Regions from separate parts of the Micromonospora sp. CPCC 205561 genome, predicted to be linked through region 3. Evidence: riboswitches for the same ligand, from Rfam matches in the RefSeq annotation. Region 3 holds a riboswitch; each other region holds the start of a gene.
What was found. A riboswitch is a leader RNA that binds a small molecule or an ion and turns the genes downstream of it on or off. The one in region 3 is predicted to bind cyclic di-AMP.
Positions count from the first base shown of each region.

Region 1: linked by a shared signal. The riboswitch ahead of V6V16_RS05940 (C40 family peptidase) and the one ahead of V6V16_RS02685 (coiled-coil domain-containing protein) in region 3 are both predicted to bind cyclic di-AMP.
Region 2: linked by a shared signal. The riboswitch ahead of V6V16_RS06090 (coiled-coil domain-containing protein) and the one ahead of V6V16_RS02685 (coiled-coil domain-containing protein) in region 3 are both predicted to bind cyclic di-AMP.

Region 1 covers NZ_JBAKHV010000005.1:171,244-174,510, forward strand. Annotated here, with positions in the region: gene dcd (dCTP deaminase) at 1-564, shown strand, start outside; gene V6V16_RS05940 (C40 family peptidase) at 636-1,676, opposite strand; cyclic di-AMP (ydaO/yuaA leader) riboswitch at 1,689-1,824, opposite strand; gene V6V16_RS05945 (N-acetylmuramoyl-L-alanine amidase) at 2,062-3,267, shown strand, end outside.
Region 2 covers NZ_JBAKHV010000006.1:22,189-25,455, reverse strand. Annotated here, with positions in the region: gene V6V16_RS06100 (HelD family protein) at 1-339, shown strand, start outside; gene V6V16_RS06095 (cation diffusion facilitator family transporter) at 475-1,392, shown strand; cyclic di-AMP (ydaO/yuaA leader) riboswitch at 1,546-1,677, shown strand; gene V6V16_RS06090 (coiled-coil domain-containing protein) at 1,691-2,758, shown strand; gene V6V16_RS06085 (hypothetical protein) at 3,063-3,267, opposite strand, start outside.
Region 3 covers NZ_JBAKHV010000002.1:96,882-100,148, forward strand. Annotated here, with positions in the region: gene V6V16_RS02680 (YibE/F family protein) at 1-1,009, shown strand, start outside; cyclic di-AMP (ydaO/yuaA leader) riboswitch at 1,176-1,306, shown strand; gene V6V16_RS02685 (coiled-coil domain-containing protein) at 1,311-2,330, shown strand; gene V6V16_RS02690 (carbonic anhydrase) at 2,477-3,208, opposite strand.

The DNA.
Region 1 (3,267 bases), on a different contig from region 3:
CGCGACCTGGCCTCCGAGATCGAGGCGGGCACGCTCGCGCTGGAGCCGTTCGAGCCCGCGCTGGTGCAACCGTCCAGCATCGACGTGCGCCTGGACAAGCTCTTCCGGGTCTTCAACAACCACCTCTACACCCACATCGACCCGGCGCAGCAGCAGGACGACCTGACCTCGATGGTCGAGGTGCCGGAGGGCGAGCCGTACGTGCTGCACCCGGGCGAGTTCGTGCTGGCCTCGACGCTGGAGGTGATCTCGCTCGGCGACCAGCTCGCCGGGCGGCTGGAGGGCAAGTCGAGCCTGGGCCGGCTCGGGCTGCTCACCCACTCCACGGCGGGCTTCATCGACCCGGGCTTCTCCGGTCACGTCACCCTCGAACTGTCCAACGTGGCGAACCTGCCGATCACCCTCTGGCCGGGCATGAAGATCGGTCAGCTCTGCATCTTCCGGCTCTCGTCGCCGGCCGAGCACCCCTACGGCTCGGCCGTCTACGGCTCGCGCTACCAGGGGCAGCGCGGCCCCACCCCGAGCCGTTCCTGGCAGCACTGGCGCACCTGGCCGACCCGCTGACCCGGCTTCGGGCATGAGGAAGGGCCCTCTGCCGCGCCGGAGCGGCGGGAAGAGGGCCCTTCCTGTCGCTCTCAGCCGGGTCGGCCGTAGCTGTGGATCGGGCCGTCGTCGACCTTCTTCATCCTGATCGGCACCCCGGCCCGGGAGGCGTGCACCACCCAGCCGCCGCCGACGTACATGCCCACGTGGTGCAGGTCGCTGTAGTAGAAGACCAGGTCACCCGGGCGCAGCTCGCCCCGGCTGACGGTGGCGGTGGCCCGGCGCTGCTGTGCGGCGTTGTGCGGCAGCGAGACCCCGGCCTTCGCCCAGGCGGCGAGCATCAGCCCGGAGCAGTCGTACGAGTTCGGGCCCTCGGCGCCCCAGACGTAGGGCTTGCCGATCTGGGCGCAGGCGAACTTCACGGCGGTGCCGGCCGCGCCGCCGGGATAGCTGGCCGGGCAGGGCGCGGGGCGCAGCGGCCCGCCGCCGCCGCTGCCGTAGATCCGCAGTCGCAGCTTCTGCAAGCGGTCGATCTCGGCGTTGATCTGCTTCTTCTTCGCGGCGAGCTGGGCCTCGGTCCGGCCGAGCTGGCCGACCATCTCGTCCAGCGGCGCCTTCTTGGCGGCCAGCCGGTCCCGCAGCTCGACGACCCGCCGCACGTCCTGCTGCTGGTGGTGGGCGAAGCGGTCGAGCAGTTCGAGCTGCCCGACCATCTCGCTCGGCGAGCGGCTGCCGAGCAGGGCGTTGACGGTGGAGAGGGTCTCGCCCTTGTAGGCGCGGACGGCCAGCGCGCCGACCTTCTCCATCGCCTGGTCGACCTGCTTCTCCAGCGGCTTGATCTGCGCGGCGAGGGCGTCGGCCTGCCTGCGCCTGGCGGCAAGGTCCTGGCGGGTGGCGTTGTGCCGTTCGATGACCGGTTCGAGCTCGTTCCAGTCCTCGTCGATCTGGCGCTCGATCTCGGCTACCGTCGGTTCGGCGTGGGCCGCCGTGGCGCCGCCGGTCAGTACGACGGCGAACGCGGCCAGGGCGGCCAGGGCGGTGGTGCAGCGGTACCAGCGTGGGCGCGGCGCAGCCGTCGTGGGGCCGGCGGGTACCGACCGTGCCGACGGTGGCCGCGGGGCATGGTGTGCCACCGGGGTCCGGACTCCTTCTTCCTCTCCGCCTACCGGGTTAGCTGACGGGTTCGGGCGGGAAGGGAACGCCCTACCGCAGAGGCTGCGGATTCACCCCGGAGAACCTGGGTCCCCGGCTCGCTCGGGAGCGACTCGGCGGTGTCGGACCGTCACCGCCCCGGATGGACGGAGTGTCACCGGCCGACGAAAGACCAGAGTAGAGACGGCCGTTATCGATCCGCAACCCTCCGGGACGTGACACTCCGTACTGACCTGGGTCGGGCAGAACCGCAACCCGGGCGACGAAAATTTCCTTCCTTCTGAAGTGTCTGACAGGAAGGTATTGACCGGAGGCGGCGGGCGGGGCGAAGGTGACCCATATTTTCCCGTCCGACCTGGGGGTCTGATGCACCTGTCAGCGACAACGAGGAGCAGACGCGTCCTGCTGGCCGCCGCCGTGGCCGCCGCCCTGGCGGCGACGCCGCTTGCCGGCGCCGGTTCCGCCACCGCCGCGCCGACGACCGATCGGCAGCAGCAGTACGCCGCCGCGGCCGCCGAGTACGGCGTGCCGGAGAGCGTTCTGCTCGGTGTCTCCTACCTGCAGTCCCGCTGGGACACCAACGCCGGCACGCCGAGCACCAGCGGCGGCTACGGACCCATGCACCTCACCGACGCCGAGCACGTGGCCGCCCTCTCCGGGGGCACCCACCACGACGAGGGCACCGAGGACCCGCGCGGCGACGACTCCCGTCGTTCCCTGGCCGAGGCGCACGAGCCGCCGGCCACCCCGCCTCCCGCCGAGGCCGCGCTGCGTACCGTCGACGCCGCCGCCGCGTTGACCGGCGCCAGCGAGGAGACGCTGCGGACGGACGTCACGGCGAACATCCGGGGCGGCGCGGCGCTGCTGGCCGCGTACCAGAAGGAGATCGGCGCCCCGGTCGGCGCCGGCACCGACCCGGCGGCCTGGTACGGCGCGGTCGCCCGGTACTCCGGCGCGGACAGCGCCGACGCCGCGGCGGCCTTCGCCAACGAGGTGTACGCGACCATCGCCACGGGCGACAGCCGGGTGACCGACGACGGGCAGCGGGTCACGCTGGCCGGCCGCGCGATCCAGCCGGACCGCTCCTGGCTGGACCGGCTGCGCCTGCGCAAGCTCACCCGGCCCGACGGGCTGGAGTGCCCGAGCGACATCTCCTGTGAGTGGATCCCGGCCCCCTACCAGCAGTACGGCCCGACGCTCGGCGACTACGGCAACCACGACCTCGCCGACCGGCCCGCGCAGCAGAAGATCGAGTACATCGTCATCCACGACACCGAGGGCTACTTCGGGCCGAGCGTCAACCTGGTCAAGGACCCGAAGCGGGTGGGCTGGCACTACACCCTGCGCTCGGTGGACGGCCACATCGCCCAGCACATCAAGACCAAGAACGTCGGCTGGCACGCCGGCAACTGGTACGTGAACTCCAAGTCCATCGGCCTGGAGCACGAGGGCTTCGCGGGGCACGGCACCTGGTACACCGAGGCGATGTACCGCACCTCCGCCAAGCTGGTCCGCCACCTGGCTCGGGCGTACAACATCCCGCTGGACCGCGACCACATCATCGGGCACGAC
Region 2 (3,267 bases), on a different contig from region 3:
TCGACCGGCGTCGACCCGGTCGAGCTGGCGGTGCCGCCGGCGGAGCTGCGGGCCGCCGTGGTGGCGGCGGCCGCCGCGCTGCTGGCAGAGGTCGAGGGCACCGTCGGCGTGATCACCCCGGTGCCCCGCCGCGACGAGGTGGCCGGCTGGCTGGCCGGGCTGGGCGCGCCGCGCCTGCAGGTGGTCACCAGCCTGGAGGCCAAGGGCATGGAGTACGACGGGGTCGTCCTCGTCGCCCCGGGCGAGATCCGGGCCGACCCCGGCTCCGGGGTGCGCACGCTCTACGTCGCGCTCTCCCGGGCCACCCAGCGGCTGACCACCGTCGACCCGACCGGCTGAGGCCGCCGGGCCCACCCCACTTCGCCCCGCCGGCGTCCCCCTGGCCGACCGGCCGGGGTCTCCGACTTACTTGCACACATTGCGATGTGAGCATAGATTGGACGCGGATCGGGACGCCTGGACGGGGGGTGGCGCGTGGGCGCTGGTCATGACCACCATCACGGCTCGGTGGCGAACGCCGCACACCGCCACCGGGGTCGACTCTGGGCCGCCTTCGGGCTGCTCGCCGGCCTGATGGTGGTGGAGGCGGTCGCGGCCTTCCGCACCGGCTCGCTGGCCCTGCTGAGCGACGCCGGGCACATGTTCACCGACGTGCTCGGCATCGGCATGGCGCTCGCGGCGATCGCCGCCACCCGCCGGGCGGGGGCGGACCCGCAGCGCACCTTCGGCCTCTACCGGCTGGAGGTGCTCGCCGCGCTGGCCAACGCCGTGCTGCTCTCCGGCGTCGCGGTCTACGTCGTCATCGAGGCGGTACGCCGCTTCGGCGACCCGCCGGAGGTGCTCGCCGGCCCGATGCTCGCGGTCGCGGTGCTCGGCCTGCTCGCCAACGTCGGCGCCTTCGCGCTGCTGCGCTCCGGGGCGCAGGAGAGCATCAACGTCCAGGGCGCGTACCTGGAGGTGCTGGCCGACCTCCTGGGCTCACTCGGCGTGATCGGGGCGGCCCTGCTGATCACCGTCACCGACTGGTGGTGGGCCGACCCGCTGGTGGCGGTCGCGATCGGGGTGTTCATCCTGCCGCGCACCTGGCGACTCGGGCGGGCCGCGCTGCGCATCCTGGTGCAGGCCGCTCCGGAGCACCTCCAGGTCACCGCGGTGCACGACAGGCTGGCCGCCGTGCCCGGCGTCGCCGAGGTGCACGACCTGCACGTCTGGACGCTGACCTCCGGGATGGAGGTGGCCTCGGCGCACCTGACCATGGCGCCCGACGCGGAGGTCGGCGCGGTGCTCGGCGCCGCCCGCGCGGCGCTGCACGAGGACTTCAGGATCGAGCACGCCACGTTGCAGATCGAGCCGGGAGCGTCCACCGGGGCCTGCGGGGCGGTTGAGTGGTAATGAGCTGCGCCTTAATTCTGAGATGATATTGTCGCGCTATGCCGGATTTGACCGTGTGTGGACGCGCACCGTCAGTCACCTCCGCTGCGCCAGTCACAGCGGCACCGGTAGGCTCGGCTTCGGCCTCCGCCAGGCGGCACCCACCGGTGCCGGCGGTGGCCGCCGCCTAATCGCCCGACGGGGCGAACCGGGGAACCATGTTCGTGGGGTGCATCCGCGTCAGCGGTAGGGATCTTCCGTCCCGAACCCGTCAGCTAACCCGGTCGGCGGCTGACGGAAGGACACGTGTATGCCAGTGATGGCACCTGTACGACGACGTGCCGCCCGCGTGGCGGCCCTGATCGCCACGGCGCTCGCCCTCGGCACCGCGGTGGCACCGGTCACCGCCGCCCCGGCGGCCGCGGCCCGCGCCGGCCTGCTCGCCGCGGCACCCGGGCAGGACGAGGAGGGCGGCACCCCCGCCCTGCGCGCGCAGCTGGAGGCCGCCAGCAAGGGCTACCTGGACGCCAAGCGCGCCCTGGAGACGTCGGTCAAGCGGCAGCAGCAGCTCGCCGCCCAGCTGAAGACGAACGAGGCCGAGCTGACCGAGCGCGCCGCGAAGGTCGGGGAGATCGCCGGGGTCGCGTACCGCACCGGCCGGCTCGGCGTCGCCTCCGCCCTACTCAACAGCAACTCACCCGACGGCTTCATGGACCGGGCCGCCGCCCTCGACGCGGTGGCCGCCAACGAGGACCGCGCCCTGCGCGAACTCCAGGGGACGCGCGACGAGGCGGCCCGCACCAAGCTGGCCCTGGACGGCGAGATCCGGGAACAGCGCAAGCAGGTCACCGTGATGGCCAAGCGCAAGGAACAGGCCGAACGGGCGCTGACGGTCGCCAACCGCAAGCAGCAGTCCGCCGCTGGGGGCGGCTCCCCCGGCGGCACCTCGAACAAGACGGCGAAGGCGGCACCGCGCAACTCCGACGGCTCCTGGCCCTCCGAGTCGTGCAGCGTCAACGACCCCACCCCCGCCAACGGCTGCATCACCCCCCGCACCCTGCACGCGCTCAACCAGGCCAAGGCGGCGGGCTTCACCCGGTACGTCTCCTGCTACCGCCCGGGCGGCTCGGGCGAGCATCCGAAGGGTCGGGCCTGCGACTTCGCGGCCCAGAAGGGCGGCTTCGGCGGCGACGCCAGCGGCGGCGACCGGACGTACGGAAACAACCTAGCGGCGTACTTCGTACGCAACGCCGACCGGCTCGCCGTGCTCTACGTGATCTGGTACCGCCAGATCTGGCTGCCCAGCAGCGGGTGGAAGTCGTACAGCGGGGCCAACGGCGACCCGTCCAGCGACCACACCAACCACGTCCATCTCTCGGTCTACTGATCCTGCAACGGCAGTTCGTCAGGGGTGGCCGCGTCGTCGGTAGTGGCAGGTTCGGGCTTGGTGTCGGCGTCGTCTGCGCCGTCGGGACCAAGCCCGGACGCGTTCTGGTGGGTGGGTTGATCGCACTACGAGTGCGGTGAGCAGTCTTCGGATCTCGGGTACGGGTATGACCGATGATCATGTCGTCGCCGGGACTGGTTCTCCTTCTGTGGTCACGGATCGGGCGACGGAGAGCCAGGCGTGGCGGCCATGGACGAGGACGTGGTCTTCGAGGCGTGGTCGCGGCTCGTCGCGGCGGTCCGGCTCACGTCTTCTCGGCGTGGGGATCGGACGTACCACCGCGCGTGCGATCGGGAAACAGCAGCAGGATCGAGAGCACCAGGACGCCACCAAGGCCGAGCACATGGCCGATTTTGTCGACCATGGGGAACATCTGCAGGTGCAACATGTGCCACAGGAAATGCTCGGCACTGAAGATCAGCCAGGCGCCACCGGCCATGTGCATCGCG
Region 3 (3,267 bases):
CGTCGGGGACGAGATCATCCTGGTCGAGCTCACCGACCCCGCCGACCCCACCGTCAGCGCCTACAGCATCTCGGAGCACCAGCGGGGCGCGCCGCTGATCTGGCTGGTGGCGCTCTTCGCGGCGGCGATCGTCGCGTTCGGGCGGTGGCGCGGGCTGGCGGCGCTGGCCGGCCTGGCGGCGAGCTTCGCCATCCTGCTGACCTTCGTGCTGCCCGGCATCAGCGCCGGGAGCCCACCGCTGCTGGTCGCGGTCGTCGGGGCGGCCCTGATCATGTTCGTGGTGCTCTACCTCACCCACGGCGTGACCGCGCAGACCTCGGTCGCCGTGCTCGGCACCCTGGGCAGCCTGGTGCTCACCGGCGTCCTCGGCACGATCGCCACCGCCGCGACCCATCTGACCGGCTTCGGCAGCGAGGACGCCACGACGCTGTCGATGTTCCAGGCCGACGTGGACCTGCACGGCCTGCTGCTGGCCGGGATCATCATCGGCTCCCTCGGCGTGCTCGACGACGTGACGGTGACCCAGGCCGCCACCGTCACCGAGCTGGCGCACGCCAACCCCGGGCTGTCCCGCGGGCAGCTCTACCGGGCGGCGACCCGGGTCGGGCGGGCACACATCGCCTCGACGGTGAACACCATCGTGCTGGCGTACGCCGGTGCCTCACTGCCGGTGCTGCTCCTGCTGACCGCCGATTCCCGGGCGGTGACCCAGATCCTGACCAGCGAGTTCCTGGCCCAGGAGATCGTCCGCAGCGCGGTCGCCACCCTGGGTCTGATCGCCGCCGTGCCCCTGACCACCGGGCTGGCCGCCGTGGTGACCACGGCCGGCCGGCGCGGCGGGGCCGCCGCCGGGCAGGGCGTCGCCGCGACCACGCCCGCCCCGGCCCCCCGGCCCGCGGCCGACCGCTCCGAGGCGCTGGAGGCGCTCAGCGGCCCGCGCGCCGGGGACCCGCCGCCCACCGCCGCCGGCCGCTGGCCCGACCGGGACAGTACGGACACCGCATGGTGAGACTCCGCAGCGTGACCAAAAGGGACGTCGGCGCTGATAGACGCGTCACTGCTCACCCTCCGCCGCTGGGAAACAACGCATTTGGTCGGCTTGGGGACGTAGATCCCCGGGAGCACTCTCGGGTAACCTCGCTGCCGGTCACCGCCGAAGGCGCGCAGCGGCGCCTGCGGTACCGCCGCCCAATCGCCGCCAGGCGAGCCGGGGACCCAGGTAACTGGGGTGAATCCGCGACAGCGGTAGGGGCCACTTCCGCCCCGAACCCGTCAGCTAACCCGGTCGGCGGTCGACGGAAGGGAAAACTGTGACGGCACCCCTACGCCGCTGGTCGACGCCCGTGGTGGCCGTGCTCGCCGCCCTGGCCGTCCTCGTCGGACCCCTTCCGGCGGCGGCGGCACCGACCACCCCACCCAAGCCCTCGGGGCACGGGGACAACGAGCCCAAGCTGCTCGACGACCTGATCGAGGCGCGGAACCGCAGCTACGTCCAGGCCAAGGCCAAGCTGGAGAAGTCCAAGAAGCGCCAGCTCGAACTGGCCCTGGAGGTCGACCGGTCGCAGGCCGAGCTGGAGGCGCTCGCCCCGCAGGTCAGCCAGATCGCCGCCCAGTCCTACCGCACCGGGCGGATCGGCGCGGTGTCGATGCTGCTGGACACCGCGAGCCCCGACTCGTTCGTCAAGCGCGCCGCCGCCCTCGACGAGCTGAACATGGTCAACGCCAAGAAGCTCGCCGCGGTGAACGAGGTCAAGACCCGCGCCGAGCAGGCCAAGCTGGCCCTCGACGCCGAGGTCCGCGAGCAGACGAAGCTGACGAACGAGATGGCCCGCGGCAAGCGCGAGGCGGAGAAGGCGCTCGCACTCGTCGGCGGGAGAGGGCTGACCAGCGGCAAGGTGGTCGCCACCTCGCCGGTCGCCCGGATGGCGCCGGGGCGTACCGCGGACGGCGACTGGAAGCCCCTGGGCTGCACCGAGAACGACCCGACCACCTCGGGCTGCATCACCGCGCGGACGCTGCACATGTACAAGGAGGTCAAGCGGGCCAAGTTCGACCGCTTCGTCGGCTGTTACCGCTCCGGCGGGCCGTACGAGCATCCGAAGGGTCGGGCCTGCGACTGGTCGCTGCAGCGCAGCGGGTTCTCCCCCTGGCACAACGACGACACCTACATGTACGGCAACAACCTCACCGCGTTCCTGGTCCGCAACGCCGATCGGCTCGGCATCTACTACGTGATCTGGAACCGGCAGATCTGGTTCCCGGCGACCGGTTGGAGTTCCTACAGCGGCCCGTCGAACCACACGGACCACGTCCACGTGTCACTGCTCTAGAGACGCCCCGACGACAGGGCCGCCCCGCGGACGCGGAGCGGCCCTGTCGCGTCGTCACGGGCCGCCGCCGCGTGCGCCACCCCGGGCCGCGCCGGCGGGCCGCAGAGCGGCTGTCAGGCGGGCACGGCGGCGGCGGTCGGCTGTCGTCAGGCGGGCACGGCGGCGGTCGGCGACGCCGTGCCGGCCGCCACCGAGGCCACCGTGCTCACCTCGCCGGCGCTCAGGCGGTACGACATCCCGACCACCCCGCACCGCCCGGCGGTCACCTCCGCGGCGAGCACCGCGGACCTCTCCAGCATGGCCTCGACGGTGTTGGCGATGTGGATGTCGACGATCCGTTCGAGGTCGTCCACGCCCTCGGCGGCGGCCCGGCGCAGGCTGGGCACCACCGCGTCCACCACGGCGCAGAGGTGCCCGGCCGGCCGGGTGCCGGTGGCGTCCGCCGCGCGCGCCGCCTGGACGGCGCCGCAGGAGTCGTGCCCGAGCACCACCACCAGCGGCGTACGCAGGACCGTCACGGCGTACTCCACGCTGCCCAGCACCTCGGGACCGATGGTGTGCCCGGCGGTGCGGACCACGAAGAGGTCACCGAGCCCGCGATCGAAGATGATCTCGGCGGCGAGGCGGGAGTCGGAACAGCCGACGATCACGGCGAAGGGGTGCTGCCCGTCGGCGACCGCCGCACGGTGGTCTGCGTCCTGGTTGGGATGGCGTGGGGAGCCGGTCACGAAGCGCCGGTTGCCGGCGTGCAGCTCGGCCAGGGCCTGCTCCGGGTCCGCGGGTACGGCGTGCGTGACGCCGGCCGGGGTGTCCGTGGCCGGCGCCGGAGGCGTCCGTTCCGGGCCCGGTTGAATGCCTGGCGATCCGGGACGGCTCATCCCGCCACCTCGCTCCCTGACGTGAACGACCTGGTCACCCGGGCCGACGCCGGACGCGG